2 regions of the Bacillus salitolerans genome follow, and region 2 is predicted to be linked to the other one. Evidence: a T-box and tRNA genes for the amino acid it is inferred to sense, from the RefSeq annotation. Region 2 holds a T-box; the other holds one or more tRNA genes.

Region 1 (15,959 bases), on a different contig from region 2:
CTACTATTTTACCAAAAAATTCAGGTTGTTCCACATGAATTGCATGGCCAGCATTAAATACTTTTTGAATAGTACTATTTGGAACTCGTACAGACATTTCTTCCGCAATCGTACAGAACTTTTCATCCCACTCTCCACAAATGAATAAAGAAGGTATCTTTATTTCTTGTAATTGGTCCCAATAGGAAGGCTGCTTCCCCGTTCCCATTCCTTTTAGACTACCTGCTAGTCCAATTGGATTATTGGTTAACCGCTCGGCACGAATAGCCGCTTGAATACTTTCTGGAAGAAGCTTTTGCGATTCGAATAACGGTATGTTTTCCCATTTATTCACAAATTCCGTAATACCCTTCTCAACTATTTCTTCAGCTAATTGTTCATCTGATAGAATTCGCAGATTACGCTCTTCTATACGTTCAATTCCTGGTGAGCTGCTTTCTAGAATGAGAGAGGAAACACGGTTAGGATACGATAACGCAAATGCAATTGCTAGCCGTCCACCCATCGAATAACCTACTAATTGAACGGTGTTTATGTCTAATTTCTCTAAAAATAAATTGAGATCCAAACAAGCAGCGTTCATCTCATACCGTGCTGAATCAAGCGGTGAATCTGTCTCCCCATGGCCAATCAAATCAATTGTAATGACTGTAAAGTGCTCAGATAAATTGGAGGCAATTCCCTTCCAATTTTGTTTACTTCCAGTAAAACCATGCAGGAACAATAGCTTCGGGCCACTTCCTATTATTTCATATGAATAAGTTATATTATTTAAAAGAATTCTCATGTTAACTGTTCCATTAAATATTGGTCAACTAATTCAACTGCTTCGTTCCATAGGTTTCTATGTAATATAACATTTTCATCTCTATTTTCAGTCGGAACCTCCACCACAACTAGTTGATTCATATCAAGACTATTCTTTATTGCCATTTGATACTCTTTCCAATCTTTGACCCTATGAAACACTCCGCCGTACATGTCGACCACTTTCTCATAATCTAAGTTTGTTGGCGTTCCAAATACCTCTTCAAAATGTTTCTTTTCCTTAGATTGGGGTAAGAAAGAAAAGATACCACCACCATTGTTATTAACAATAACGATCGTGATAGGTAGATTGTAGAGTTTACTCATAAGTAAACCATTAAGGTCATGATAAAAAGTTATATCGCCAACAATCAAGATGAGACGTTCATTGTGAGCACTGCAACCTAATGCAGTCGATATGATTCCATCAATTCCATTGGCGCCACGGTTTGCATAAATCTTAACATCTTTATCATTTGTAAAATAAAAGGTATCCAAATCGCGAATTGGCATACTGTTTCCTACAAATAAGCTAGTCCCATTCTCAAGAACCGGTGCTAATGTACGAATAACATCCCCTTCAAACATATACTCTTTTAACTCGCTTAACAGTACAGGTTTTACAAGCTTGTTTAACTTTTTCCAAAGAGTTAAATAGTCAGTTGTTGTTTCTACATCACGTAAAATCCGGGCTGCTTCGTCACAAAAAGAGTGTTCATTCACATGAAAGAAATAGTTCGCCCTTAATGTTGGGTCACGATAATCAGGATCCGAATCAATTACGATGTGATACTTTGCTAATGATTGACTGATAAATTGAGTTAGAACCTTTGAAACCGGCATAGCTCCAAACCGGATAATCACATCTGGTTTTAACGCAGAGAATGCCTTCTCACTTTTCAAAATGGTATCATAGCAATCAATAACTGATGACATATCGTGAGAGCCACTTCGGAGCTGGGAAAGTGGATCTGCCAAGATAGGAAACCCTAACATATTCGCCAAACGCACAACGGCATGCGGGAACCCTCCTTGATCATGTGAACCACACACAATAATACCTCTTTCACATCTAGATGCTTCTAAGAGAATATCTATCATTTCACTAGACATGACTGAACTAGTTGATGCACATATATTCTTTCTTCCATTTACTAAACCCCAATTAAGCTGTTCAAAATTTGGAACGAGTGGCTCACGAAATGGAAAATTCAAATGAACAACCCCTGCTGGTGAAGAAAGTGACGTTGCTACGGAACGAGCAGCGACCATCTTTACATATTGTAGCATCCCTGGGCTATTCTCCGGTATGCCCATCTCAACAAACCATTTACTATACTTTCCATATAAATCAAGCTGATTGATCGCTTGTGGTGCCCCTACATCTCGTAATTCATGTGGTCTGTCTGCAGTTAACACAATAAGAGGTACTCTGGAATACGTTGCCTCGATAATCGCAGGATAGTAATTGGCAGCAGCCGTTCCAGAAGTACATAGTAGTACAACAGGCTTTGTTGAAGCCTTCGCTAATCCTAGTGCAAAAAAAGCTGCCGAACGCTCATCAATATTAATCCATGTTTTTATGGAAGGATGCTCTGTAAACAACAAAGCAAACGGAGTTGATCTTGAACCTGGGCTAATGACTACCTGTTCAACCCCATTAAAAACTAGTTCTTGAATAAAGGTACCTAAATAATCTGTTAGTGCTTTACTGTCATTCATTTACCATGCCTCCAATTGCAGTAAGCATCGGTTTAAACTTAATTTGCGTTTCCTCGTATTCCTGATTAGGCTCCGATTTATCCACAATCCCACAGCCAGCAAATAGGGACGCCCTATTTTCTTGAAACAATCCTGAGCGAATCGCCACCGCAAATTCTCCATTTCCCCTCGAGTCCATCCAACCGATAGGACCTGCATACCAGCCACGATCTAATGCCTCATGCTCTCTAATCTCTTGTAACGCTTTTTCTTGTGGAAACCCGCCAAGAGCAGGGGTTGGATGAAGCTTCTGAACGATGGTTAGTAATGGCGTCCCTTCTTTAGCCTCACCTATAATTGGTGTGTATAAGTGTTGAATGTCTTTTGCTTTAAACACACTTGGTTTCGAAGGTTTTTTAATGTTTACACAGACTTGTTCCATTTCCTTCGCAATCATATCTACAACAAATTGATGTTCGACAAGATTCTTATGATCATTTAACAGCTCTTGTTCCAATAATTCATCTTCTTTTATACTTTCGCCTCTTCTAATAGATCCTGCTAAACAAGTGGAGAATAATTTCTCTTGGTCTTTTTTAATAAGACGCTCTGGTGTTGCACCAATAAATACTGATTTCCCGCTTTCATGGGCAAATATGTAGCTACTCGCCTGATTTTCTTGCAAACGATAAAGAATTGCTTCAACTGGAAAGCTCGTAGAAGTAACAAGTTTAAGTTCACGTGCAAGGACGGCTTTATCAAGCTCACCATTTTGAATATGGCTAACGACATCCTTTATTGATTGAAGCCACTTTTCTACCTCAATCTCTTCCTCTGTATACGTACATTCTTCAGAAAAGTCAAAGGGTTCCTTTACCGATTGAAGGATGTGCTTTTCCTCCATAAGTTGCTGTTGAAACACAACTTCAGGATTATTAGCTTCTGTTACAACCATATTGATTGTTAGCCACATTTTCCCATCAGAATACGTTAGCATAAACTTAGGAATGAAAAGCTTTGATTCCGGAAAATCTCTCCACAGTGGGGTTCTTTCTTTATAAGGGTCAAATGAAAACCCACCAAAAAGTAATGGTCCTGTTGCTTTTGTAGGTTCTTCTAAAAAAAGCAATCCATTATTAATCAAATCGTTCCACTCTTCTTCTATATTTTCAAATCGCTTTGAAGTCCGTTCATTTGATTGAATACTATATGCTGATCCAAGTCCAACAATCCATTCATTTTTGCTTGGCTCTCTCCAATAAAAACGTTCTCCTTTAAATAGCCTTCTTCCAACTGTAAAAAATATAAGGGGGTCTATATCTTCTATTTGATCGGAACGACTAATTAATATAGGTTGCTGTAATCTATTTGCTTCTTTTATTCCATCCACGATGTTGTCATGCCACTTGGTCTGTTGAATGGTTGCCATCTTAAATCCCCCTAAAAAACCTTCTATCTATGTAAACGTTTCAAATTGACTCTACTAAAATACACCTGACTACTGTCCATGTCAATATTTTGTCTATTTATTTCTATTTTATATTGTTTGTCCCGAACCTTAAAGGAAAACGTTTCAAATGCTGTAAAATCATGATGTTTATTCCTTTATAAAAGCGTTGACACTTCTTGTGTGTTCTCCTAAACTTAATGTGATACATTTTGGCGTGGAGAGGTGAAACGTCTATGGAATTACAAACAAATCAAGAACATAACATTAAAGAACAATCTAGCTGGAAAGTTTGGTGGGCATTGACAAGACCACATACGTTAACAGCTGCTTTTGTACCAGTTTTTATTGGAACAGCACTTGCTTTACCATATACGAATATTAATTCTTCTCTATTTATTATCATGTTGCTTGCCTGTTTAATTATTCAAGCTGCGACGAACATGATTAATGAGTACTATGACTTCAAACGAGGACTGGATCATGAAGGTTCTGTCGGTATTGGTGGAGCTATTGTCCGTCATGGAATTCAGCCCAAAACCGTTATAACACTTGCCTTTTTCCTATTTGGGATTGCAACAATACTAGGTGTTTATATTTGTATGCAAACTAGCTGGTGGCTCGCGATTATTGGTACGATCTGTATGGCGGCTGGGTATTTTTATACAGGTGGTCCAGTTCCTATTGCCTATACTCCATTTGGGGAAATGGTAGCCGGTCTATTCATGGGAAATATCATTATTTTACTTTCCTATTATGTGCAGACTAGTACAATTACAGTCGAAAGCGTTCTTATTTCAATGCCAATCTCTATTTTAGTTGGAGCTATCTTGCTTGCTAATAACATACGAGATCTAGATGGTGATAAAGAAAATGGAAGAAAAACATTAGCCATCCTAGTTGGTCGAAAGCGTGCGATTATGGTATTAGCAGGGATGTTTATCGTGTCCTATCTATGGGTCATTGTTTTAATTGGTCTAAAGATAGCCTCCCCTTGGCTACTACTTGTATTATTAAGTATCCCAAAGCCGATTCAAGCAACAAAAGGATTTATTGGAAAAACAATCCCTTTGCAAATGATGCCTGCCATGAAGGCAACTGCTCAAACAAATACGATCTTCGGATTACTCCTATCGATTGGATTAGTCCTTGCCTATTTTATTTAATCCAAAACAATAAACACAGCCTTTCATCTGGAGGGCTGTGTTTTGTTTTTCAGTTTTTCCTACATATGTTTTATTGAACATAGTACATACTATACAAGAAGGTGTTGAATTTAAACCTTATATAAAGGAGGGAACCCATTATGCTTACTGCTCTCCAAATGGAAAAGCTACGAAATCAATTGATCCAAGATAAAAGAGCGATAGTAGATCGATTTGAAAAAGTAGGACACTATGATTTAGAACGAGGAGCGATTCACGAATCAATGGGAGAATTATCAAGCTATGATAACCACCCAGCTGATAATGCCACTGAGCTTTATGAACGCGAAAAAGATATTGCGTTAAACGAACATACAGAAAAAGAACTTAAAGATATAGATGATGCTCTCCAAGCCATGCAGGATGGGACATATGGGATTTGTAAAGAATGTGGTAAAGAAATTGATCTAGAGCGTCTTGAGGCACTTCCAACAGTCCTATACTGTAAAGAGCATACTCCTGATCATCTCGTATCTCATGAAAGACCAGTTGAGGAAAATGTATTAATGCCTGCCTTTGGCCGATTTGAATATGATGAATCAGAAGGAGAGGCATATGATGCCGAGGATTCATGGCAAGACGTTGCCCGTTATGGAACTTCTGAAACTCCATCTGATATAGACATGGAAGTAGAGCATTATAATGACGCATACGTAGAATCAGATGATCCAGTAGGATATGTAGAGGTTTATGAGAACTTTATCGGCACAGATATAGAAGGTAAAAATATCACTGTTTATCCAAATCATCAACATGAACAATATGAAGATATATTAGATGAAGAAGGAACAATGACTATATTTGGAGATCTACCTCCTGGAGAAAAAGAGCCATACGTTGAAGAAGGAAAGGATCACTACAGATAAACACAACGATAGAACGATAAGTCTGCAGCCACAGGTTGTTTCCTTGAAGTTTACAATTTATCTTATAGAGGGATGAACAAACAAAAGGCGCAATCGCCCGTTTAACCTAAGGCAGAGCAAATGTTCCTAAATGAGAAAAGGGTGATTTTCCCCTTTTACTCATTTAGAAACATTTGACCTCGAGTCGCTAGGTGCTGGAGCTGGATTTCAAGTCATTAGCCCATTCTCTTACTGAAAACGTTTATACTTTCTTATAATTTTAAAAAGCAGTCCTATACAGGACTGCTTTGTCATTTATGGGTTGAATTATAGCTTAACTACGTTAGCTGCTTGTGGTCCACGGTTACCTTCAACGATTTCGAAGCTAACTTCTTGACCTTCTTCTAAAGATTTGAAACCTTCAGATTGGATTGCTGAGAAATGTACGAATACGTCGTCTCCACCTTCAACTTCGATGAATCCAAAACCTTTTTCGCTGTTAAACCATTTTACTTTACCGTTTTGCATTTAATTGACCTCCTAGAACTGGTACATCTCGGTACCAAAAGATTCACTGCCGAGAAGATGAAAAGACGCATAATAATACACATTAAAAAACCCTCAATCAAAATGTTTAGAAGTAAAAACTTACCAAACATTTCTCATGAAGGTATAACATTCTTACTTTCTAACTTTTCTAAACTTGCTCGATAGTAACTACAATATAACACACGAATTACGGTATAGTCAACAATTGCTAATGTTTATTTTACTAGTACCTTCGATAATCCCCAGATTCCATCTGCATATTCTTTGATCGTCCGATCACTTGAAAAATATCCAGATTTTGAGATATTTAACGTACTCTTACGATACCAGTCACTCTTCTTACCATATCCCCTTCCGACTTCTTGTTGAATTGGGATATAGGCTAATAAATCCTTTAAAACAAAGAATTCATCATTTTGAACAAGTAGAGAATCATAAATTAGCTCAAATTCGGTTCCAGTTTTAGGAAAAAATCCGTTAACTAATTGATCCACTACCATTTGAATCGGTTTATTATGATGATAATAATCAGTTGAACGATATCCACCATTTTCGTAATAATTTAATACTTCATCGGAAGTAAGACCAAACGTATAAATATTCTCCTTACCGACAGCATCTCCTATCTCAATATTAGCTCCATCCAAGGTACCTAGAGTTAAAGCACCATTCATCATAAACTTCATATTTCCTGTTCCAGAAGCTTCCTTACTGGCAGTAGAAATTTGAATACTAACATCAGTAGCTGGAATAATTTCCTCTGCTATAGAAACACGATAATTTTCAATAAATACCACTTTTAGAATGTTACTAATAACTGGATCATGATTAACTTTGTCCGCAACGGTGTTAATGAGTTTAATAATTTTCTTTGCATAATGATATCCTGGAGAAGCCTTCGCTCCAAAAATAAAGGTTCGTGGGTGAATGTCATAATTTGGATTTTCTTTTAACTTGTTGTATAGATGCATAATGTGTAAAACATTTAGTAGCTGTCGTTTATATGCATGCAGCCTTTTAACCTGAACATCAAAAATGGATTGGGTATCAATTTTTAATCCTGTTTGATTATATATTCGGCTTGCCAGTATCTCTTTACGTTTCTGTTTCACATTCATCAATTGTTCTTTAAACGAGTAATTATCGGCAAAGTGTTCAAGTCTTCTTAATTCTTCTGGTTCAGTTATCCATTTCTCTCCTATAGAATCCGTTATAAGTGTAGAAAGCTGAGGATTTGCCTTTAATAGCCACCTGCGATGAGTAATTCCGTTTGTTTTGTTATTAAATCGATTAGGGAATAACACATAAAAATCATTCATTTCACGATGCTTTAAAATCTCAGTATGGATTTTTGCCACACCGTTAATAGAATGACTTCCTACAATAGCCAGATGGGCCATTCGAATGACGCCATGAGATATAAGGGCCATTCTTTCAATGTGGTCCCATTCTCCTGTGTAAATATCCCATAACTCCCTACAAAATCTTTCGTTAATTTCTTCAACAATCATGAAGATTCTAGGTAATAACGGCTTAAAAATAGGAACCGGCCATCTTTCTAACGCTTCAGAAAGAGTTGTATGATTCGTATATGAAATGGTTTTGGTAGTAATCTCCCATGCCTCATCCCATGGAATACTTTCTTCGTCAACCAAGATTCTCATTAATTCAGGGATTGCTAACACGGGATGAGTATCATTAATATGAATCGCTACATATTGGTATAAGGTGGACAAATCCGGATACTGCTTACGATAGGAATTAATAATACTACGTAAACTTGCTGCCACAAGGAAGTATTGTTGCTTCAGTCTTAGTATTTTCCCCTCATCATTCGTATCATCTGGATAAAGAAACTCAGAAACAGCTTCTGTTTCACGCTTATATTGTAGGACATTTTTATGTGTTGGATAGGGTGCAGCCTCTGCATTCCACAAACGTAAAGTATTAACTGTACTTGTTTTATAACCGATAATGGGCATGTCGTAAGGTACTGCTGTAATCGTCTCAGCACCTATATGACGAAACTTTAAGTGGTCATTTTCACGATAGGCTTCTACCTCACCCCAAAACTTGACATCTACTGCCTCATCAGCCCTTCTAACCTCCCAAACGTTCCCATGTGTCAGCCATTGTTCAGGTAATTCAACCTGATACCCATTGACAATTTTCTGATCAAACAAGCCATGCTTGTATCGAATACCACAGCCATGGCCAGGTAAGTTTAGAGAGGCGAGTGAATCTAAAAAGCAAGCAGCCAATCTTCCTAATCCACCATTACCTAAGCCAGCATCAATTTCACATTCTTCAAGCTCTACAAGAGATATTCCTATTTCGCGTAATGCTTCTTCACATAAATCACGAATTCCAAGATTTAAAAGATTATTCCCAAGCATTCGACCAAGCAAAAATTCTATCGATAAATAATACACTTGTTTTCTTTTACAAGTTCTATGTTTTTCATTTGTTTCAATCCACTGAGCACTAATTTGTTCCCTTACCAGCTGTCCTAGGGCATGATATTGTTCACTTACAGTTGTGTCTTCAAAGCGCTTACCGTACATCATTTGAAGCTTCTGTAAAAAGATAAGCTTAAACTGCTCCTTGCTTTGGAACATACCCCTCACCCCTAACAGGTATAATTAGTTTTGAATATAGTTGATTGTACATAAATGCAGACCGACCTGAGCTATTATCTTCACTCATTGCATTTTGCATCAGTGACAGCCAAATGTCTTTATTATGATAGAAGGAAATAGCACGGTGAATGGTGTATAGCATGTCATGAGCATTAAAGTTAGTAAAACTAAAGCCGTTCCCTGTACCCTCTCCTTCATTGTACGAGGTCACGGTATCATTTAATCCACCGGTTTCTCGAACAATCGGGATTGTACCATACCTCATCGCAATAAGCTGCCCTAACCCACATGGCTCGAATTTCGAAGGCATTAAAAACATGTCTGAACCGGCATATATAAGCCTAGCTAAAGTTTCATCAAACCCAATATACGTCCGTACTTGATTTGGATACATATGACTCATCTTCTCAAAGAATTGTTCATATTCAGTATCACCTGAGCCAAGAACAATAAATTGAACATTGAACTGCATCAACTCTTGAAATATATGTTGTACTAACTCTATCCCTTTTTGCCTTGTCAATCTTGTAATCATGGCAATGATTGGAACAGATGTATCTTCATTTAGATGGAAGTGTGATTGGAGAACCCGTTTGTTCTTTTCCTTATACATAAGGTTATATTGGTCATACAAATATGGTATCGCAGGGTCCTGTGCCGGATCATACTCTTCATAATCAATTCCATTTAGTATGCCATAAAAAGATTCACGTCTTTCTCTTAATAATCCATCAAGCTTCTCCCCGAAATAAGGAGTCTGGATTTCATGGCAATAGGTAGGACTAACGGTTGTGATGTAATCTGACGCTAAAATACCCGCCTTCATAAAATTAACCATGCCATAAAACTCTAGAGAGCCTGCTGTAAAATAGGAATCGTCTATATTTAATAGATCATGAAGAATTTCTTTTGGAAACAGACCTTGAAAATGCAAATTGTGAATCGTAAATACCGTTCTTATTTCAAAGTGAAACACTTCCTTGATCAGAAAAGGTATCATTGCTGTATGCCAATCATGACAATGAACAATATCTGGCTTTACTTCTAATTGTGAGATAAACGAGATGACTGCGTGGGAAAAATAAGAAAAACGTTCACCATCATCAAAATGGCCATATAAGGTGTCTCTCTTAAAGTAGTACTCATTATCAATAAAATAATAGGTGATTCCGCCAAGCTCTAGCATATCTATCCCAACAAATTGCTCTCTCCAGCCGACTCGAACTGTAAATGAGTTTTGATGGTTCATGCTCTCTACAAATTGTCTTGGTATTCTACTATATTTCGGCAGAATGACAGATACATTTGCTCCATATTGTTTAAGTTCAATAGGAAGGGAACCAGCCACATCGGCCAGCCCCCCTGTTTTGACAAATGGAACACATTCAGATACAACAAACAGGATATTCATAAATTCATCACCGCTCCTTGTATCGTCCCTTTTTCCAACACAAAAGGTCGGCTTTTCTCCCCATAAAGCTTAACGTTTTCTCCAACTTTGACATCCTTATCCAATATCACTGATTCTAATGTACATCTATCTCTTATTAGACTTTGTTGCATAATCACACTATTTTTTATTACCGTCCCCTTCCCTACTCTAACTGCTCGAAACAAAATACTGTTTTCTATATGGCCTTCAATGATGCATCCATTGGCAATAATCGAATTTTTCACCTTTGCTCCATCCATATATCTTGCGGGTGGTTCATCCTTCACTTTTGTATAAATTGGTCTATTTTTTATAAATAATTGTTTCCATACATCATGATTCAGCATCTCTAAGCTGTGATAGTAGTAAGCTTCAATGGAATTGATTTGGGCAACATACCCGTCATACTCGTAACTATGCAACCGATACATCATGTGACGGTCACAAAGAACATCAGAAAAATGAGTGTAACCAGATTCTTTATAATGACAGAATAAATCCATTAAAAACTCTTTTTTTAATAGGTACATATTTAGTGGTCTGCCATTTTTTCGAACCGTTGTAATATCTGCTCCTGTCTCTTTATGACTCATTAGAACTTTTCTAAAGTCGATGTTACAAATCGTGTTACAGTTTGTTATGACCACATACTCCTGTGTACTTCTTAAAAAATAGTCGATATTTGCTTGCATATGAGAGAAAGAACCAAATTCATCTACAAAAGAATCATCATGCCCATCTGTTGGTGGAAAGAAAAATAGTCCATCTCTCTTTCTATTTAAATCCCATTGCTTTCCTGAGCCTAAATGATCCATGAGTGATCGATATTGATGTTTTGGAAATATAGCGACTGATTGAATCCCTGAGTTCACCATGTTGGATAGTACGAAGTCAATTAAGCGATAACGTCCTCCAAATGGTATTGCTGCTAACGATCGTTTGGATGTTAGTAATCGTAGTGATTCATGAATGGTGGTTGCATCAATTAAGCCCATCATTGTGTCTTTCATTTGCAGGAAAACCTCCGTTATATAGACTCTGCGTTAGCAGTTTGGTGTGAGGATAGCATCTCTTCTGAAACTAAAATGATTTCTTCAGAGTCTCTTTCTGATCGAATAATCGTGCCCGTTTCAATTTTTACACCAGAAGGAATAATGGCTCGTTCAATAAAAACATTCTCACCTATTTGAACATCTGGCATAATGACAGAGTCTTTAATATATGAACCCTTACCAACATATACCCCTTGAAATACGACACAATGATCTATGGTCCCATAAATTTCACAACCTTCATTTATCAGAGATTTCTCAATTGATGCGTCTGGTGAAATATATTGGGGTGGTTGATTTGGATTTACCGAATATACTCTCCAAGCATGATCATATAGGTTAAGCTCAGGCTGATCCTCTAATAAATCCATATTGGCTTCCCATAAGCTCTTTACCGTTCCTACATCCTTCCAATATCCTTGGAAAGGATAGGCCATTAGTTTTTTCTTCTCATCTAATAAAAGAGGAATTACATCCTTACCAAAATCATGGCTGGATTCTGGATTACGGTCATCCATCTCAAGATACTCCTTAAGAATAGAGTAAGAAAATATATAGATTCCCATCGAAGCCAAATTGTTTTTGGGAGCCGCTGGCTTTTCTTCAAATTCAATAATTTTCAGCTCATGATTCGTATTCATAATGCCAAACCGACTTGCTTCCTCCCATGGGACTTCGATAACTGAAATGGTGACATCGGCTTCTTTTTCAACATGGTATGAAAGCAACTCCGCATAATCCATTTTGTAAATATGATCGCCTGATAAAATGAGGACATAATCTGGCTCATACTGCTTGATATAATTTAAGTTTTGATAGATAGCACTAGCAGTCCCTGTGTACCATCTCATATTGTTCGATTCTAGATAAGGAGGTAATACAGTAACTCCACCATGCTTGCGATCTAAGTCCCAAGCACTTCCAATTCCGATATATGAATTTAATAGAAGGGGTTGATATTGCGTTAATACTCCAACTGTTTCAATCCCAGAATTTGTACAATTGCTCAGTGAGAAATCAATAATACGATATTTCCCACCAAATGGAACCGCAGGCTTAGCTAAATTCTTAGTGAGTGTACTAAGACGACTTCCCTTACCACCTGCTAAAAGCATGGCAACACATCTTCTCTGAATCATTGCAATAATCTCCCCTCTCGGAAATAAGTAGAAATAGTATTGTATTTAATATGCATAGAGAGATGCATACATGACATAACTGAAAAAAACGAAATATTTAGTTTTCATTAATCATTTTTTGTGCGAAGGTGCGAAATATAATTTGTTTAATAGGAAAGATTCATTCATGTAAAAAACGAAGAAATCCGAGTAATTATAACTATTCAAGTCGGCATTTTTATTTCCTTGTAAAAAAAATCGCGCGAAAGACACTTTCGTATGACAGCTTTTTACAAGAATAGAGGAAGGATATCATATAAAAAAGAATGTAGGCGAAACATGTAGAAGGTCATTACGAGGGGAATGGAAATTTGGTAATTAACGAAAAAAACAAGTCCCATTTTTGCAATAGGAGGCCTTTCTGTGCTAAAAGTCATTACTACTAAACCAAATAAAATACTACTAGAGGGTTACTGAAGGCGTTCAAGTTTATACTATTTCAACTGGCAGTATTTCTCAAAGGGACCACGGGCGAGTTCCAGTATTTGTCAAATGGTTGAAATGTGGTGAAAAATGGTTGAAATAATGTCACGAATGGTTGGAATCAGGTGGGAAAAAGTTGAAATAATGTCTCGAATGGTTGGAATCAGGAAAAAATCGTTGTATTAAGTGCAGATATCTATACTTTTCTTGATTGTTAAGGAGCTGACCCAATCATAATCAATTAGTTATTACTATTTCTCCTTATGTGCTGGTCTGGTTGGAGAACTAAAACATTTTGAATCATGGGCCTGTATCTTATTGAAAGCTTAGATACTACTTTCGGATTATATTACTAAAATAGAAAAAGCTCTGCATATTTGCAGAGCTTTAAGAGATGACCCATACGGGATTCGAACCCGTGTTACCGCCGTGAAAGGGCGGTGTCTTAACCGCTTGACCAATGGGCCGTTATATAAACATTTATGGCGGAGAAGGAGGGATTTGAACCCTCGCGCCGCGTTAACGACCTACACCCTTAGCAGGGGCGCCTCTTCAGCCACTTGAGTACTTCCCCATATTTGGCTCCACCAGTAGGATTCGAACCTACGACCCTTCGGTTAACAGCCGAATGCTCTACCGCTGAGCTATGGTGGAATGATTATAAAAAATTATATGGTGGGCCTAAATGGACTCGAACCATCGACCTCACGCTTATCAGGCGTGCGCTCTAACCAGCTGAGCTATAGGCCCTAAAGTTAGTAAGGTATAATGGAGCGGGTGATGAGAATCGAACTCACGACATCAGCTTGGAAGGCTGAGGTTTTACCATTAAACTACACCCGCATATGGCTGGGCTAGCTGGATTCGAACCAACGCATGACGGAGTCAAAGTCCGTTGCCTTACCGCTTGGCTATAGCCCATTAATCAAAAGACAGTAAAAATTATAGTTTAAAGTTCATTACATGTAAAGTTATAATGGGGCGACCGAAGGGAATCGAACCCTCGAATGTCGGAACCACAATCCGATGCGTTAACCACTTCGCCACGATCGCCATTGTTATATATAATGGTGGAGGGGGACAGATTCGAACTGCCGAACCCAGAGGGAGCGGATTTACAGTCCGCCGCGTTTAGCCACTTCGCTACCCCTCCATATGTTAAAGAAACAAAATAGTTTAAAGTAAATGGTGCCGGCTATAGGATTTGAACCCACGACCTACTGATTACAAGTCAGTTGCTCTACCAACTGAGCTAAGCCGGCGTATATTGGATGTCTTATTAATTGAATAATTGATAGTACTTGTCGTCCCAATTTCAGATAGTTAAAACAAGAAGAGACTCGATTGGTACGCTGACGCATATCCTTCGAAGCCAATTCCGACGTGCTCACCAACTGAGCTATGCCGGCAAATTAATAGAAATGGTGGCTCGGGACGGAATCGAACCGCCGACACAAGGATTTTCAGTCCTTTGCTCTACCGACTGAGCTACCGAGCCATAATAGTGGCGGTCCCGACGGGAATCGAACCCGCGATCTCCTGCGTGACAGGCAGGCATGTTAACCGCTACACCACGGGACCACTTTGGTTGCGGGGGCAGGATTTGAACCTACGACCTTCGGGTTATGAGCCCGACGAGCTACCAGACTGCTCCACCCCGCGACAATAGAAATTATTCAGTTTTCACTGTGCCATTTAAAGAATATGGCGGAGGAAGAGGGATTCGAACCCCCGCGGGCTGTTACACCCCTGTCGGTTTTCAAGACCGATCCCTTCAGCCGGACTTGGGTATTCCTCCGTATAGTAAATGGTGGACCTTGTAGGACTCGAACCTACGACCGGACGGTTATGAGCCGTCTGCTCTAACCAGCTGAGCTAAAGGTCCTTATTTAGCTCTATATAAATCCTTTTTTAAGGATAGCGGCGGAGGGGATCGAACCCCCGACCTCACGGGTATGAACCGTACGCTCTAGCCAGCTGAGCTACACCGCCATATTAGTATTTTTTAAGTTTTTTGAACAGAAGTATAATATATCATATCATCACTTGAGTAGGCAATATGAATTTACTTCCAATTTGCTAATGATAGTTCAATTATAACTTAAAGTGGAGCCTAGCGGGATCGAACCGCTGACCTCCTGCGTGCAAGGCAGGCGCTCTCCCAGCTGAGCTAAGGCCCCATATTATATTTAATGGTCGGGAAGACAGGATTTGAACCTGCGACCCCCTGGTCCCAAACCAGGTGCTCTACCAAGCTGAGCCACTTCCCGAAAATAATGGCGCGCCCGAGAGGAGTCGAACCCCTAACCTTTTGATCCGTAGTCAAACGCTCTATCCAATTGAGCTACGGGCGCTAAATGGTGCCGAGGACCGGAATCGAACCGGTACGGTAGTCACCTACCGCAGGATTTTAAGTCCTGTGCGTCTGCCAGTTCCGCCACCCCGGCGATATAAATATATGGTGCGGATGAAGGGAGTCGAACCCCCACGCCGTAAGGCGCCAGATCCTAAGTCTGGTGCGTCTGCCAATTCCGCCACATCCGCGTACTAAGAAGAAATACTAATTATTATAAATGGTGGAGGATGACGGGATCGAACCGCCGACCCCCTGCTTGTAAGGCAGGTGCTCTCCCAGCTGAGCTAATCCTCCAAAAGTATATGATAAAAACTAGCGACTCTTA
Region 2 (15,959 bases):
CTATCCAAAACAATGAATAGCATGGCATTGAAGTTGGGACAATTAGATCGCGAACGAATTGAGTTTGTTGCAAATGTATCACATGAATTTCAATCTCCACTGACCGTCATAAAAGGGTTCGCATCGATGCTTCAAGAGGAAGCAAATGATGAAAATATGCGAAGGCGTATTTCAAAAATTCTCATTAAAGAAAGTGAACGCTTGTCTAATTTGAGTGATAATTTACTCCGGTTAGCTTCACTTGATTCGGACAGGTATAAAATATCCCCTTCTCACTTTGATGTTGCAGAACAAGTAAGACGTACAATTTTATCTTTTGAACCCATTTGGTCAGAAAAGAAGTTAGTTGTCGAGATGTGTGCAGAAGAAACGATGATTGAAGCTGATGAGGAACTACTCAACCAAGTTTGGTACAACCTTATGTCAAACTCCATAAAATTCACCTCGCCTGGTGGAAGAATCAAAATAACGATAGAGGAGGAGATGAATTTTCTTAAAGTGAAAATTTTTGATAACGGACTTCCCATTTCAATAGAGGAACGAAAAAAAATATTTGGGCGTTTTTATAAAGTAGATCGAGCAAGAAATCGAAAAATGGAGGGCAATGGTTTAGGTCTATCCATTGTTAAAAAAATTATATCTATTCACAATGGATCCATTCAGGTCGTAGACGAAGAGGATGGAAAAGCGTTTGTTGTCCATATTCCTAAGAGCATATAATCTATTAACGTGCTAGGGCATGGTACTCTCACATAAAGAATTGAGAGTGCCCAGTCCTAAATATAAAAAGGATATTCTTACCTTATTTATCTACTGGATATCTATTATTCTAATTCTCTTTTAACTTGCGCTCGAAAATCTTCGTCTGTTAGAAATTTAAGCTGAAAACCATGTAAATTTTTTGAAAGCTTCGCCTGTTCGAACGATGTTAAATCATTTGAAAAAAATGCGAGTTCTGTTTCATTTCCTTCTTTATCCGTTGCATACATTGAATTGGTGAGGACAAAAGCTGTTGATCCACCCTTTTGCCCTGCATGTACTAGCCACTGGCGGTTACTTGGGTTTTCCATTAATTGTTCCATAACCGGATCAAGATAGTCATAAACCCTTTGTTCAAAATATGACTTATTATTAAGTTTTCTCATAATCGATACATAATCTTGAGCTGTGGCACCAGGTAAACGATCAGACCATATTCGCTGTATGTCCATATTTAAGTCTTTTAGTAATAGCTTTTTCTCTTGTTCTGTTAAAGGCTGTTTTAGCCAACTGTTATGAATATCAATGGCCAGACGGCGATATTCCTCCATCTCCATCCTATTCAAGACAGCAACCAGTTCTTTCTTAGACAAGTTTCTCTCTTTTTTCAAATGCTCTGGGATGAATAACGCACTTACAATTGGGTAAAGGCTGTCATGATTGGCTACATGTAAGCTCTGTAGAAGATGCTCTATATGATCTAATCCTAGTAAACTCATTAAATATTCAGTATTAGCATTAGAACTATAACTAATCATCCCTTTCGCTACTTCACTTAAGGGGATATGTTGAAGGTCTATTCCACTATTGGTAAGATGCTTTATCCACCCTTCGTGGGCCCCACCGTCGGTTTTTGGAATGAAAAATGTGTTTAGTTCCTTCGTACTTACCGTTTCGTTTGGATTAATGATGCCTTCCGATGCCTGCCTTGCATCTTCAATCGCTACAATAATTTTCACTGTACTCGCATCACATTTTGGTTTACCTCTACCCATTTCTCCTTATTAAAATGAATGGATAGCGATACTTGCTCTAATTCTTTCTTATCTTTTATAAACTGTAAAATATATTCAGGATCTTCTTTAGCTACATCCTTCTGAAATAACCATATTCCAACTCCAAATATCAATAAAACGAAGAGAATTATTCCGACTATACTCCAAACCACAATATTCAAAATGTCTCCTCCGATATTTATTATTACGATTTAATGATAAATTAGAAAATAACATTTTTTTAAATTTACTACTTTCCTACAATGTTTCTACTCCTTCAAATACTAGTGCCATATTAATCATTAAAGTAATTCTTTAAATTAGCCATTTCAGTAACGACGATGATTTTGTCATGATACATAGAAAAGTTTCGATAAAAAGCCGGTTTACCAACCTCTTCAAAGTAACGGTTCCATTTAAACATTTTAAAAAATATGTTTAATGTCGGTTTGTAATTGGCTTTTTCCAATCGAAGCGTTTGTTTAATAAATCTCTTAATGATTCTGTAAGTCCTAATTGAATACTTTGTGTCTAAAAAAATGATCAAATCAGCATTATGAAAACTATCAGCCACCCAATCCTCATTGTGAACACCCTCTATAATCCAGCTTTCCCTTTGGAGAATATCATGGAAGTAGTCCTCTCTTTCTTTTTCTTTCCTTCGAATATCTCCATTTGGATGTCTGATCCAAACAACATTATCTAATTCATAAAATGGAATTTGTAGCTGTTTAGATAATTTTTTTGCTAACGTGGTTTTTCCACTTCCAACTGAACCAATGATATGAATTTTTTTAGGAGTTTCCTTTTTCATGCATCGCCTTTCCCCTATCTCTATACTTGACTACTATAACCAGCATACCTCCCACTATTTGTAATTACGGCCTTATTCCATGGTTATCTTTTTCCATTCTACGATTCTAGTAACATTTTGTATGTAATTTTCCGGTGAGCTCCAATGTTTATAACGATCAGGAACTTTTATATTTTTATTCGTTAAACCTTCACTCGTAATCAGGCATAACTCGTTGATGTAACGGGTAAGTAGTGTGATGTCTTCCTTTGTTCCGACTAAACCATGACCTGGGATTGCAGCATCTATTTCTAATGTATGGATCTTCTTTAAAATCTCCATCCATTTTAAAGGATTGGTTTCCTCAAAAAATGTTGGATGACAATGAACAAATAATAAATCTCCCATGAACATTACTTTTTCATCAGGAATATAGAGCATGGAATCACAAAACGAATGACCACCACCTAATGTGAAAAGCTTTGCGGATCTTTCAGACCCATAGAAGCTTATCTCATCATGAAAGGTTTGAGAAGGGAGTACTAATTCTAATGTAGGAAGTGATAGTTTAAGCTCCATAAGGAATCCAATTTGGTTATGCAGCTCCATCTCACCGTTTTGGGTTAACTGCTCTTTTAGTGTTTGGATATAGTTCGTTAAACCTTCTATATCGTCTTTCTGCTTTTTAATCCTTGTTGGGTGAGTATCCTTCATTTTAGAATAGGTAAGATTGCTTGAAATGATCTGACTGTCCTTGAATACTTGATTACCACGGATGTGGTCTCCATGCCAATGACTATTAATAACCCACTTAACTGGTTGCCCTGTAATGTTTTCAGCTAAAATTTTTAAGTCTTCCGCTGCTTGCTGTGTATTAAACGTGTCAAAGACAATTGTTTTATCCCCTAAATTTACAAAACCAGCATTCGCTCCAGAACCACCATCTTCTTTAGCGATGGCAGAATATACATGCTCACTAACTTTCTCTAGTGTGAAATGTTTACTCGTGAATGATCCGTTCATACAGTTCGCCCCTTTACCTTTTATATCTCCGAGCCACAACTATTTCTTGCTACGCATATAGAAATACTAGATTAATTGCAATCATCATACCATTTACCAAATTGTGTCATACATGAATCTTGTTTCACCCTATTATATGTACTGAAATCCTCTTCCCTAAATTCTGCGAGTGTTTTATCAAAATGTTCAGGGATAAAAATGTACCATAAATCTGACCATTTCTTTTCATTTTCATGCCCTCTTATCTCAATTGAAATGGAACCGGGAGATTTACTTTTAAAAAACCTCATTTCCTCTCCATCAAAATAGGCCAAGCAAGATCTAAACTCACAATACCGATTTTGCTCATTCATCATTAGTTTAAGAACACCCTTTATTCCAATTGTGTCTAACATATGATTGACATAGGCTCTTGGAAAACCATTCAATTCAGAAATAAAAAAGCCAGAATCTAAAGCAATACACGGACGCTTTACAATAGAATACGCTTGTAACACTTTTTGTTTTGCAATTTCTTTAATATCGTCACTTCTTGGTTCACTCAATTCAGCCTCAATAGGTAACACTTTTATATTTTTTAGTTCTTTTTGGGCGGATGCAATTTTCCCTTTATTGGTCGTTACAAACACTATTTCTTTCATTTCATTCTTCCTCCCTACAGAAAATGGAAATACCTCTATTATTCTATCATTTATTCCAAAATTTTATTAACTGCATTATATTCTAGAAATTCGCTTCTTTTATAGGCAGGGTACAACTAAATTTTGTCGAAAATAATAGATAAGCTTTTCGAGAGGAGATCAAAACTGTTGTTATATCAACTTATTCCAGCAATCCTAACCTTTATTCTAGTAAGTACTCTATCCCCCTTCTTCATTTCATTTCTTAGAAAGTGGAACTTTACACAGCCTATTAGAAAAGAGCTACCACAAGAGCATCATGATAAAAAAGGCACTCCTTTAATGCTAGGTAGTATTTTTATGGTAGGTGTGGTCGTTGCTTTATCGTATCATTCAAGTCCACTTATGTTTTTTCTAGTCAGTACATTTGTTTTATTTAGTTTAGTTGGCTTTCTTGATGATTTTTGGAAAGCCCAAAAGCAAGATCCTGGAGGTATATCAGCTAAAACAAAGCTTGTTTTTCAATTTATTATTACGATTTTACTTCTCTTTATTTTAATCAATGTATTTAATATTGAACCGATGGTTCACTTGTCTAAATCGATAAGTTTATTTCTTCCGCTAAGCTTATATATCGCGATAATGACTTTATTTATTGTGGGGTCAGCTAATGCGATTAATTTTACAGACGGAATGGATGGCTTACTTGGAATGGTATCGATTCCTACGTACTTTTTCTTTTTTATCATATCGGATTACACAGAAGTGAAGATATTTAGTTTAGTCATGATTGCAGGTATCGCTGGATTTTTAATCTATAACCTTTATCCTGCTAAGGCATTCATGGGTGATACTGGGTCTATGGCAATCGGGGGTTCATTATCCTTTCTAGCTATTATAGAAAAAGTAGAACTATTAATTCCAATTCTGTTTTTCATCTATTTACTAGAACAGTTTTCGGTAATGATCCAAGTTTTCTATTATAAAAAAACAAAAAAAAGATTGTTTTTAATGTCACCCATTCATTTCCATTATGGTCTTAAGTATGGCTGGTCAGAGAACAAAATAGTAACGGTTTTTGCCATTGTATCTTGGATTTGCACCCTACTTTGTCTTCTTTATTTTTACTTTTTTATGACTTAGCAATTAACTATATTTAGAAAAAGGAGAAATAAATCACAATCATGATTTAATTTCCCCTTTTTTCATTGGTTCTTTATTTATTTTGATTCATATACTCTGTAACAATCCGATATAAAAATGCAAGAGACTGTGCTCTAGTTAGGGAATCGTCAGGTCTAAATGATTGGACAGTCTTCTCATAATCCCCATCTTTATTTGGATATCCTGTTGAAATCCCTTGATCATATAACCACTGAATAGCTTGTCCTTCTGTCACTTCCACTAAAGTAATAGCACGTACTAAGGTAGTTGCAACGTCTCCTCTTCTAATAAGAGCATCTTCATTCCCTTTTACTTGAATATTTAGTTCCTTCGCGACTTCATAAACATCAGAAGTCAGTTTTTCAGGGAACAGTACGCTAAACACATACGTTAGCAATTCTTTTTCAGATACGACTTCATTTGGATTGATTTTATCACCAGTTAAATAATTTTGAAGAACTCCCAGTTTTACTGCCCATTCCACTGGTTTAGACCAATATTGGTTATCTTGATAATCTGAATAGAGTGCAGATAAATTAAGTAAAGTTCCAGTTTTTACCCATAACGCAATGTCATCGATAAAATTAGCAGGTACATTGGCTGGTAAGGAATATTCTGCTCCAGTTGGGACACCATTGAAATTCACTAATGGGTGTGTTAAATCCGGATACATCTTATATTCCACATCAGATCGATGCATTAGCGCTTTTTTCCACCCTAGCAACTCCGTGGCAGGTACTTGTATATCCTTTACCCCTTGTAAAAATAGGGATGGATTTGACTGCTTCTTCGCTGTATTTGTAGCAGAGTACTTGACAAGATCAAACCACCAATAGGAGTTACCAAGCGCAAAGTTTTGAGGAATATTTTCTTTTGAGTATGCTGGATTTTTTAGTAAAGCAATTTGCTCCTCATACATAGCTACAATTTGTTTCTGCTGAGCAACCACTTCTTCTGGTAGTCCTGCTTCTATCGCACGCTCTAATGCTTGTTTTTGTTGAAATAATAGTAGATCTTCTAATTTACTACTTGGCGCAGCTGCATAAATAGATCCTGCTATTTTACCTTCCTTGTCTTCGTCAATAATCATCGGAAGCTCCATTCCGCCTTGACTATGTCCTAAAACGAATATTTTATCTTGATCAATTTCATCTAAATTTGATAGCAAATCGACAGCCTTTAACGCATCATATACTGACTCTTCTTTAATCGTCAAAGTAGGGTTCATTGCACTTTTCAAATTATGAGCATACGTTCTTTTATCATAACGAATAACAGCAATTCCTTGACTAGCAAGACCAACAGCTAGATCACGGAAGGGCTTTAGTGACATCGTTGTGACATCTTGATCTTGCGGTCCTGAACCAGCTACAAGAACAACGGCTGGAAATGGCCCCTCACCTGTTGGCATAGTAAGTGTTCCTGCTAACGGAAACGAGGAGCCTTCTCCTACCACTACTTCTTTTTCTACATAGTTTCCTGTATCATATGTAGGTTTTTGATAATTGCTTGGACCGTAATAAAAAGGAATATATAAATCTTCAATAGTCCCTTCTTCATTAACAAATAGGGTCACTGAAAATGGAGAAACTTCTCCTTCGACTGAAACCTCTGTTTTCGTAAACGGAATTCTATTATGAACATCGACACTCGTTACACTCGTTACGTTACCAAATTGTGTAGTTACCTGCGAAAATAACGTGCTTAGAAATTCTTCAGGTACATACTTTTTAAGCTCTGGACTAAAAGAGAGGTATGCCTCCGACCAATTCCCTTCCATTACATGATTCATAAAATCCTTACTTACCTTTTCATAGTTAACAACCTTTATAGGTACTGTTGACGTCTCTGTTGCATGCACGATGCCTCCTAAGTAACCAGTTGTTCCAATAGGAACAATCCCACCAACGGCAATCGTGGCAGCTAGTATGACCTTACTACCTTTTACAATCTTCTTCATCATCCACTTTCCTTTCTATTAGTTTTTTTTCTATAAATTTCTTAATCTACTATTTATTGTAAATATATTGGAGCATTTTGAACAGCGATAACCACCGAAACTTTCTATATACAAAATAAATTAGACTTGCACTACGACAAGTCATAGAACTTATGCAGTCATTTTTAACGTAGCTCCTAATTCAATTGCAAAACTGTCAAACTATGATTAAGGAAGAATTTGAAATCGCATAAACATGAACCTTTTTACTCCCTCTCATTATTTCCTTCTCAACGTTCATTCCTAATTTTTTGGCAACCATAATCGACGCTACATTACCAGGTTGAATCAATGCAATAAACCTTTCTATACCAAGTATATTAGACCCATAGTCCCTTAACGTAATGGCTGCCTCTGTTGCCAGCTTCTTCCCCCAATGTTCCTTGACTATCCAATACCCTATTTCATATTCAGTAGTGCCGTCAACCACTTGAGGAACGATCCCTGCATGACCGACTCTCATATTGTTCTCTTTATCAACTAGAATCATTAATCCTAAATCTTCCCGGGTTTTATACGTATTTAATATCCAATTCAAGAAGGTGTTTGTACCTTCTATGTCTCTTACCGTTCCTTCCCCAATATATTGAACCATCTCTGGGTCCGATACTAGAGAATATAAGAAATCAACATCATTTTCTGTATACTTCTGAAATGACAGTCTATTTGATTCAATTCTCATTGGAACCTCCATATTATTGTACTTAGTTCAAACTTTAATTAGCAAAAGCTTATGTTTAGTAGAATGAAGTAATACTCACTGTTATCTAAATAATTTTACTAGCGTCACGTCGTTTGACAAAGATGATAAGTTAGTTTTTCTTATGAACTGATAATATAAGAACTATCTTGGTTCTCAGCTTGTTGCCCCCCCAATGTTGGATCTAACCGCATCAAAATGTCCATAGAAACCCACTCACGGAAATGTTGTCGGATGTTCCCCCTTTTTCTTGAATCAATGATGGATCAGCTATCTCACTATACAACCACCTTATAGTCTGTTAGAAAGAAAAAATGGCTGTTGAGACTTTCTCGACAGCCTAAGAGCCATTTCGGTTCTTATTTTATTCGTATACTTGTTTAGTGACCCCATCCACCCCATATATCAATTTTATTACCATCTGGGTCTTTCACATAAAAGGATAATCCGCATTCACCATTATCTTGAATATCCTCTACATCTACTAAATTTCGTTTTAACCCCTCGTGGAATTCTTTAATATTTGTTACCTCAAGCGTTAAAATACATTGTTCATGTCCATCCACTTCTACAAAAGTAAGATTTCTTTTCTCGGCGGTTTTAATTAAGAAGATAGTTTGGCCTAGACAAATTTTAAGTTGTGCTTGAGTTGATTCTGCATTGACTTTATTAAGTAATTCTAAATGAAGGTTATTCACGTACCAGTCAGTAGATTTTACAATGTCCGAAACTGGTAGATAAATAGTGTTAATTGCTTTTACATAAGAAACCATTGGCTGAGTCATTTGTTATTTACCTCCTTATCATCTTTGAATACCACTTTCACCCTTGTCCTCCTTCCATATAGAATTATTAGAGGAAACATTTTCCAATTAATATTATAAGTGACCAACAAAGATATTGAAAGTAATTTTCTGAATAATTAAAATTCAAAATTGTCCCCCCCGCCCGAAGAACAACAAATACCTCTGTTGTTAGAAAATTTTTTAAAAATTTGTTTACATTTTAACTACTTGTTCGTTTAATAGTTGAAAGCTTTCGAAAGGAGAGAATATCGATACATTGTGAATACAGCATTTAATCAGCAAATAAAAGAGATTTCGAATAAAGTCTATCTTTACCTAGTAAAGCAAGGTTGTAACAAAGAAGATGCAAAAGACATTGTCCAAAATTCTCTCTATAAAGCGTTACTCTATATTGATTCAATCAGTCCGGATAAATTATCGGCTTGGATTTTTAAAGTCTCGATCAATCAATATTATGATTTGTGTAAAAAGAAGAAAATTGATATGAGGATCATAATGATTGAGATGACAAGCAATGAAAAGCTGCTGGATGACTTATTACTAGAAAATGAAGAAAAGGAAAATGTCCGGAAAACGCTAGAGAGATTAAGTCCGGTGTATAAGCAAATCCTTATTTTTAAATATGATACAGAGCTTTCGTACAAGGAGATTGGTAATGTTCTAGATATGAACGAAAACAAGGTAAAGACATATCTAGCAAGAGCACGAGCACAATTTAGAGATTATTATAGGAGGTATACAGATGAATAACCAGGATCACAACGAATCAGTCAACCAAGATGAATTAGAAATAGACTTCGCTTTTCAAGATAAAGATGTGAAATCAATGATAAAGAAGGCTAAACGAACGACAATAATACGCAACACAATCATATCAGTTGTCGTAACACCCATACTATTATTCGCCGGTATTGTATTGAATTCAACATTAGTCAATCATCAACACTACAAAGCATTTGGGGATCTTGAATATCATGAAAGGATCTCTGGACCCAACGTGTTTTTAGGCAGTAGCAGTTTTGATTATGGATTTTTAGGAGGAACCTTTAGTAGCGAAAAATTTAAAGTTATTGAAGATCGTGTTATCCCGTGGGGAAATGAAACAGTGGAATTTAACATATTCGGAAAGGCTAATCCGACAGCTTCTGACCGTGGAAGTGCACAAATCAATGAAAAGATTGGACCGCCACAAGTAGACCGTTTCTTTCACTATGAAAGCGGGGAAAGGGTGATGCTCTTTTATCATCCTTACCTGAACTATGACCATTACCTAGTTGATTTTGATTTACTTAATCAAGTCAGTGAAGATAAATACATCGAAATGGCCCTATCATTAGACCAAGGCTATACAATAGATGAGATAAATACCATGATACCTGATAGTGTGGATGTAACCTGGTACCGAGTAAATAGCTATTCACAATCACAATTAGATTTGTTTAAAGATGGTGAGAACAGGCCTGATCTTGCTCAAACGGTATATGGGTTTGATGCTTATTTTGATAGCACATTCAAAGAATCCAAAAGAACAGAAGAAGACTTTGTTGAGGATGTGAAAAGACTGAAGGATAGTAAATATAATAATTTTTTCACTTTTTATGTAAAAGATGTTTTATATGATGCGATCCAAGAAAATAAAGAAGATGGATTGATCATTGGCATAGTTGTAACTGGAACTAAGGATGAATTACAGGTATTAAACGGTTTACCTTTCATTAAAGGGGCTGTTCTTGGAGCGACGGTAGATAAATATTAGGGGAGTTTTAAGTAATTTCCCTATTGACATGAAGTATCGATTGACATATAATCCAAATTAATAATTTTTATAAACGTTTTATAAGCGTCGATAAGGACATGATTCAAGCTGTTATTTCTTTACCAGAGACAGGGCCTATGGCTGAAAGCCCTGAAGAAATAAGTTTGAATTACCACCTTTGAGCTATTATGGGGAATATTTTAGTATCCATAATCGGGTAATCCGTTATCTTTTTGAGCGTAGAGCATTTTAGCTTTACGGAATTAGGGTGGAAACACGACCGCACTCGTCCCTTGCTTGGGATGGGTGCGTTTTTTATTTTCACATTTATACTTTTGGGCAATGATAAGGACATGAATCTTACTTCACTTTCTTGACAGAGAACGGGGCCCCGGCTGAAAGCCCTGAAGAAAAAGTCAAGATTTACCACCTTTGAGCTATTATGGGGAACATTTTAGTATCCATAATCGGGTAATCCGTTATCTTTTTGAGCGTAAAGCACGTTGCTTTACGGAATTAGGGTGGCACCACGACCGCACTCGTCCCTTTCCTAGGGATGAGTGCGTTTTTTATTTTCACATTTATATTTTTTTGCAATGATAAGGACATGAATCTTACTTCACTTTCTTGACAGAGAACAGGGCCTATGGCTGAAAGCCCTGAAGAAAAGGTTAAGATTTACCACCTTTGAGCTATTATGGGGAATTTCTTAGTATCCATAATCGGGTAATCCGTTATCTTTTTGAGCGTAAAGCAGTTTTACTTTACGGAATTAGGGTGGCACCACGACCGCACTCGTCCCTTACTTGGGATGAGTGCGTTTTTTTTTACAAAAAAACTTAGGAGGAATGTAACATGTCAATTGAATTAGAAGCAGCAAAGAGAAATCACAGGAAATTAGGTCAAGAGCTAGAATTGTTTGTATCGATGGAGGAAGCACCAGGAATGCCATTTTTCTTACCAAAAGGGATGATAGTAAGGAATGAGCTTGAGAATTTTTGGAGAAGTGAACATCAAAAAGCTGGTTATCAAGAAATAAAAACTCCAATCATGATGAAACAAGAGCTTTGGGAAAAATCCGGACATTCGGATCATTACCACGAAAATATGTACTTTTCGGATGTAGATGACCAACGCTATGCGATTAAACCAATGAATTGCCCAGGTGCCGTTCTTATATTCAATAGTAAACGCAGAAGTTATCGTGAGCTTCCAATCCGCTATGGTGAGTTAGGGCTAGTTCATAGACATGAACTTTCTGGATCATTAAGTGGACTATTACGTGTACGCTCATTCACTCAAGATGATGCTCATTTATTTGTAAGTGAAGATCAAATCGAAGAAGAGTTAAGTAAAGTGTTGGACTTAATCAATAAATTCTATTCGAAATTTGGCTTTAGCTACAAAATTGAACTTTCAACAAGACCTGACGATTTTATGGGTGCAGCTGAATTGTGGGATGTAGCAGAGAATGCCTTAGAGTCAGTTTTAAATAAAAAGGGACTTGATTATCAAGTAAATCCGGGTGACGGTGCCTTTTACGGACCAAAAATTGATTTCCATATTCTCGATTCATTAAATCGCAGTTGGCAATGCGGAACAGTTCAACTTGATTTTCAAATGCCAGAAAAATTTGACTGTAGTTATATTGGCGAAGATAACAAACCTAAACGTCCAATTATGATCCACCGTGCCATTTATGGGTCAATCGAGCGATTTATGGCAATATTAATTGAGCATTATGCTGGGGAATTCCCACTTTGGCTCTCACCCGTTCAAGTGAAAATTTTGCCTATTTCTGATGCACACTTACAATACGCCCACCAAGTCAAGTCACAGTTGGAACAAATGGGATACAGATCAGAGATTGATGATAGAGTAGAAAAGATAGGACTTAAGATTAGAGAAGCCGAAATGCAGAAGATCCCATTTATGATGGTAGTTGGTGATAAAGAAATGGAAAACAATCAAGTTGCATTACGAAAACGGAAGGATGGAAACCTGGGAGCAGTGAGTGTAGCGGCTGCAGGTGAAATCCTTAAGGAAAACTAACAAATTCTGAATCCTAATGGAATAGTCCCACTAGGATTCCCTTTTTTGTGATGTGACTTTTCGATATATTCAATGCATGTACAAAACAACTATTCTCTTAATGCCCTCTTAGTTAACCAATAGATTAATCAGGACAACACCAGCTACACTGACTCCAAAGCTTAAAAATACATTTTTGCTTAGTTTCATTAATAGTAGGCATAGAATACTTGCCACTAGGTAGATTGGATTGATGACAAATTCTTTGTTTTGTAAGAATAATGAAGGAAAGATAAGCCCTGCTAAAATACCAATAGGAATAAAGGACAAACCATTTTTCATTCGACTGGAAAAAAAATCGCTAGGAACGCGAAGTAAAGTTCTACGAGTTATATACGTAACGACGGACATTAAAAAAAACAATAATAAGGTTTCTGTAACACCCAATTTATTTACGCTCCTTTTTCTTCAGTTATTGCTAACGCTTCTCTCGGTTGTTCTTTATCTTCTTTTGAAACGAATCCTATTAAGAAGGCAACAATACCAGTAATTAATAAGTTTAAACCATTAGGTAAGAGTAATGTAAGAAGAATAGCTAATCCCCCGCAGACAATGAAAACGATGACCTTTTTCAGTGAAGTGAGCTGAAAATATACTAATGCAAGAAACATAGCGGTAAAGCTGAATCCTAACCCCAGTTTCTCTGGATCTGGTATCCAGCTTCCTGCCACTGTTCCAATCGAAGTCCCAATAAACCATGTTAAATATAGGGTTAAGCTCACAGCAATAATATAATATTTATTCGGTAAGTGGTTTCTAAAATGATTGAGTTTTATGGCATATTGTTCGTCAATTAAAAAGAACGCCATCACATTCGTGTAGGTCGTGGAAAACCCTTTATAATATGGTGACATAGATAACCCCATTAAGAAGTGCCTTGAGTTTATAAGAAATGTCGTTAATACAATCATCCAAAAATTAACTCCATCAGTTAACATGGATAATGTCGCAAATTGTGCAGATCCAGCAAATACTATTAAAGACATGGCCATACTTTGCCAAGCAGATAGGTCAGCTTGAATCGACATTAAACCAAAGATTGCACCAAATACGAGTAAACTTAAACCAATCGGTAATGCATCCAAAAAGCCCTTCTTCCAATGTTGTTTCTTCTGCATATTACATCCTCCTCAATAGTAGTTAAATAAATAACTACTATCAAATAAAGTGAAACTTTCAATCAGTGGGGGTTTTCCTCATCCCCCACTGATTGTTAGCCCCGGCCCGCATGATGTGGGTCACACAGACGTTGCCACAGGATGTGGGGATCTTAGTCTGTGTTCATATTATCGGGTTCTTACTGGCGCTTATCCCCCACTTAAACTTCTCGATTCATCTAATGTTTTGAAGTGGGGGTCTTAGCGCCAGTTGGAGCGGGATAAATGATAGAAAAAATACTCAATTGTCCCACTCTATTTCTATAGATAGGTAGAATTGAATATTTACAAAGCAAAGCATATAAGCAAGTTCGAATCGCTTACACTTTAGTGAAATTCCTACCAGTCACAATTTGAAATAAATCTGATCGGCTTCTCCATAATGCATTTACTTTTTCTGGGCCATATTCTCTCGTGATCTCCTCAATCATAATATCATGACGTATATATTCGATAGCTACTAGAACGAGGGCTGGATCTTTCGTCTTAACAGCACTTGGCTCATTCTTATCATGGAAATTCGCAATGACCACTTCCTCACCATCACGAGCAACTATTGTCAAACAGCCTCCAATTCTTTCTTGCACAACTTGAGGAGGCATATAGTTATGGTGAAACGAATGCCCGATTTTTTGTTCCTCTGCTCCAAAGATGATCGAAAAGATACTTAAATCAGGATTTCTAATATTGTCTACAGCTGTTTTCACCTGCTCAACTTGAGGCTCCCATACAGAAATCCATAACTCCTTCTCAGCTCTTCCAATAACATCCAACATCTCTTTCATAACTGCATCCTCACCACTTATATGCAGGATGACGTTTAATTCAGGAGCTTGCTCAATCGTATTTAACCGGTCTTCTAAATAACTAAAGGTATGCTCCATACTTTCTCTAATTCGGCACACCATTTCCTTAGCCGGTACTGGGGAGTATTTAACAGGATCTGATGGAACAATGTAGACAGCCCCCCTGTCAATCAATTTCCCTAACACTTCATAAATCATAGACCGGGGAACACCGGACCTTTTACTCACTTCATAACCAGTAACAGGTGAATGCTTGAGAAGTGCAATATATGCCTTACTTTCATATTGTGAAAATCCAATCTTTTGGAGTTCGACTACTAAATTTTCCACTCAATCTCTCCTTAGTAGTTATAATAATAACTACTTTATACAATGGATGATGTTGAAATGTCAATATATTCAGACAAAAAAATAAACAAACTAAAAGAAGCTTGTTTATTCTTATTTATTTTCGATTATCTTTTTGGGGACATACACGGGTATGAATAAGCGACTAATTCAAACCCTCTTTTTTGAAGGATTGGGGAGCTCATCGGACTAGCATCTACGGTTAATAGCTTATAACCTTTACTCCATGCTTGCCCTGCTCGAATGGCAAGCAATGACGTATAATAACCCTTTTTACGATAATTTGGAAGCGTCGTTCCTCCCCAAAGACTGCCAAACGAGGTTCCTTTATGTAAATACATCCAAGCGGCACTAACTAGCTTTCCGTCCTCATAAGCTCCGTATATGTGTAAATGTTCAGGATCCTCAATTAAATCCCGTTTCAATCTTTCACCAAGACTATCGTGAGAAGTATTCCACACATCGTTTTCAAGTTGGATTAGTTCGTCTACTCCCTTATTATCTGTAATTGGCTTTATTGTATTTGGAATACTATCGTTTAATAGTGACTCTTGAGATTCAATATCTAAAATAAGCAATGCTTCTGGTTCTTCAACCGAAAATCCCTTTTGTTCGAGAATCTGCTTTAACCGTGCTGGTTGATCGTAATCATACAGTTTCCATTCAAACGGTTGCCCAATATTATTAAAATAACGAAGTTCTTCCTCTATTACTCTCTCTGCGTTGTCTTCCATTAATTGAGAGAACGAAATAAATCCATGATCCTCAAACAAAGCGACATGACGTACGACAAATTCAGATTCCTCACGTCTCCAACCGGAATGAACTGGCTCTATCCTTTGTTCCTTCGTAAAAATTTCTATCATTTGTTGTTTATTCAAGCATAATCCTCCCTACAAAAATAACGTTGCCAGTAAGTAAATGGCGGTTCCCCACATAATA

What was found. The T-box of region 2 lies ahead of thrS (threonine--tRNA ligase). A T-box ahead of a tRNA ligase gene usually reads a tRNA of that ligase, here a tRNA-Thr.
Region 1: it encodes a tRNA-Thr, which carries the amino acid that the T-box ahead of thrS (threonine--tRNA ligase) is inferred to sense. The anticodon was not compared.

Annotation. Positions count from the first base shown of each region.
Region 1 covers NZ_JBHUEM010000054.1:1,291-17,249, reverse strand. Annotated here, with positions in the region: gene menH (2-succinyl-6-hydroxy-2,4-cyclohexadiene-1-carboxylate synthase) at 1-787, opposite strand, end outside; gene menD (2-succinyl-5-enolpyruvyl-6-hydroxy-3-cyclohexene-1-carboxylic-acid synthase) at 784-2,529, opposite strand; gene ACFSCX_RS22050 (isochorismate synthase) at 2,522-3,937, opposite strand; gene ACFSCX_RS22045 (1,4-dihydroxy-2-naphthoate polyprenyltransferase) at 4,192-5,121, shown strand; gene ACFSCX_RS22040 (TraR/DksA C4-type zinc finger protein) at 5,262-6,026, shown strand; gene cspD (cold-shock protein CspD) at 6,333-6,533, opposite strand; gene ACFSCX_RS22030 (glycogen/starch/alpha-glucan phosphorylase) at 6,770-9,172, opposite strand; gene glgA (glycogen synthase GlgA) at 9,147-10,604, opposite strand; gene ACFSCX_RS22020 (GlgC family sugar phosphate nucleotidyltransferase) at 10,601-11,635, opposite strand; gene ACFSCX_RS22015 (glucose-1-phosphate adenylyltransferase) at 11,653-12,816, opposite strand; tRNA gene ACFSCX_RS22010 (tRNA-Glu) at 13,674-13,745, opposite strand; tRNA gene ACFSCX_RS22005 (tRNA-Ser) at 13,762-13,852, opposite strand; tRNA gene ACFSCX_RS22000 (tRNA-Asn) at 13,858-13,932, opposite strand; tRNA gene ACFSCX_RS21995 (tRNA-Ile) at 13,952-14,028, opposite strand; tRNA gene ACFSCX_RS21990 (tRNA-Gly) at 14,048-14,121, opposite strand; tRNA gene ACFSCX_RS21985 (tRNA-Gln) at 14,125-14,199, opposite strand; tRNA gene ACFSCX_RS21980 (tRNA-His) at 14,256-14,331, opposite strand; tRNA gene ACFSCX_RS21975 (tRNA-Tyr) at 14,347-14,431, opposite strand; tRNA gene ACFSCX_RS21970 (tRNA-Thr) at 14,465-14,540, opposite strand; tRNA gene ACFSCX_RS21965 (tRNA-Phe) at 14,701-14,776, opposite strand; tRNA gene ACFSCX_RS21960 (tRNA-Asp) at 14,784-14,859, opposite strand; tRNA gene ACFSCX_RS21955 (tRNA-Met) at 14,864-14,940, opposite strand; tRNA gene ACFSCX_RS21950 (tRNA-Ser) at 14,984-15,076, opposite strand; tRNA gene ACFSCX_RS21945 (tRNA-Ile) at 15,087-15,163, opposite strand; tRNA gene ACFSCX_RS21940 (tRNA-Met) at 15,197-15,270, opposite strand; tRNA gene ACFSCX_RS21935 (tRNA-Ala) at 15,386-15,458, opposite strand; tRNA gene ACFSCX_RS21930 (tRNA-Pro) at 15,472-15,548, opposite strand; tRNA gene ACFSCX_RS21925 (tRNA-Arg) at 15,556-15,632, opposite strand; tRNA gene ACFSCX_RS21920 (tRNA-Leu) at 15,637-15,725, opposite strand; tRNA gene ACFSCX_RS21915 (tRNA-Leu) at 15,738-15,822, opposite strand; tRNA gene ACFSCX_RS21910 (tRNA-Val) at 15,853-15,928, opposite strand.
Region 2 covers NZ_JBHUEM010000057.1:22,512-38,470, forward strand. Annotated here, with positions in the region: gene ACFSCX_RS25010 (sensor histidine kinase) at 1-720, shown strand, start outside; gene ACFSCX_RS25015 (serine hydrolase) at 825-1,754, opposite strand; gene ACFSCX_RS25020 (hypothetical protein) at 1,715-1,936, opposite strand; gene ACFSCX_RS25025 (AAA family ATPase) at 2,050-2,568, opposite strand; gene ACFSCX_RS25030 (MBL fold metallo-hydrolase) at 2,641-3,570, opposite strand; gene ACFSCX_RS25035 (non-canonical purine NTP pyrophosphatase) at 3,642-4,211, opposite strand; gene mraY (phospho-N-acetylmuramoyl-pentapeptide-transferase) at 4,380-5,333, shown strand; gene ACFSCX_RS25045 (S-layer homology domain-containing protein) at 5,407-7,314, opposite strand; gene ACFSCX_RS25050 (GNAT family N-acetyltransferase) at 7,511-8,035, opposite strand; gene ACFSCX_RS25055 (VOC family protein) at 8,434-8,838, opposite strand; gene ACFSCX_RS25060 (RNA polymerase sigma factor) at 9,118-9,609, shown strand; gene ACFSCX_RS25065 (anti sigma factor C-terminal domain-containing protein) at 9,602-10,615, shown strand; T-box leader at 10,694-10,912, shown strand; T-box leader at 10,949-11,165, shown strand; T-box leader at 11,203-11,421, shown strand; gene thrS (threonine--tRNA ligase) at 11,471-12,667, shown strand; gene ACFSCX_RS25075 (AzlD domain-containing protein) at 12,776-13,093, opposite strand; gene ACFSCX_RS25080 (AzlC family ABC transporter permease) at 13,099-13,824, opposite strand; gene ACFSCX_RS25085 (TrmB family transcriptional regulator) at 14,184-14,999, opposite strand; gene ACFSCX_RS25090 (GNAT family N-acetyltransferase) at 15,125-15,898, opposite strand; gene ACFSCX_RS25095 (LysE/ArgO family amino acid transporter) at 15,911-15,959, opposite strand, start outside.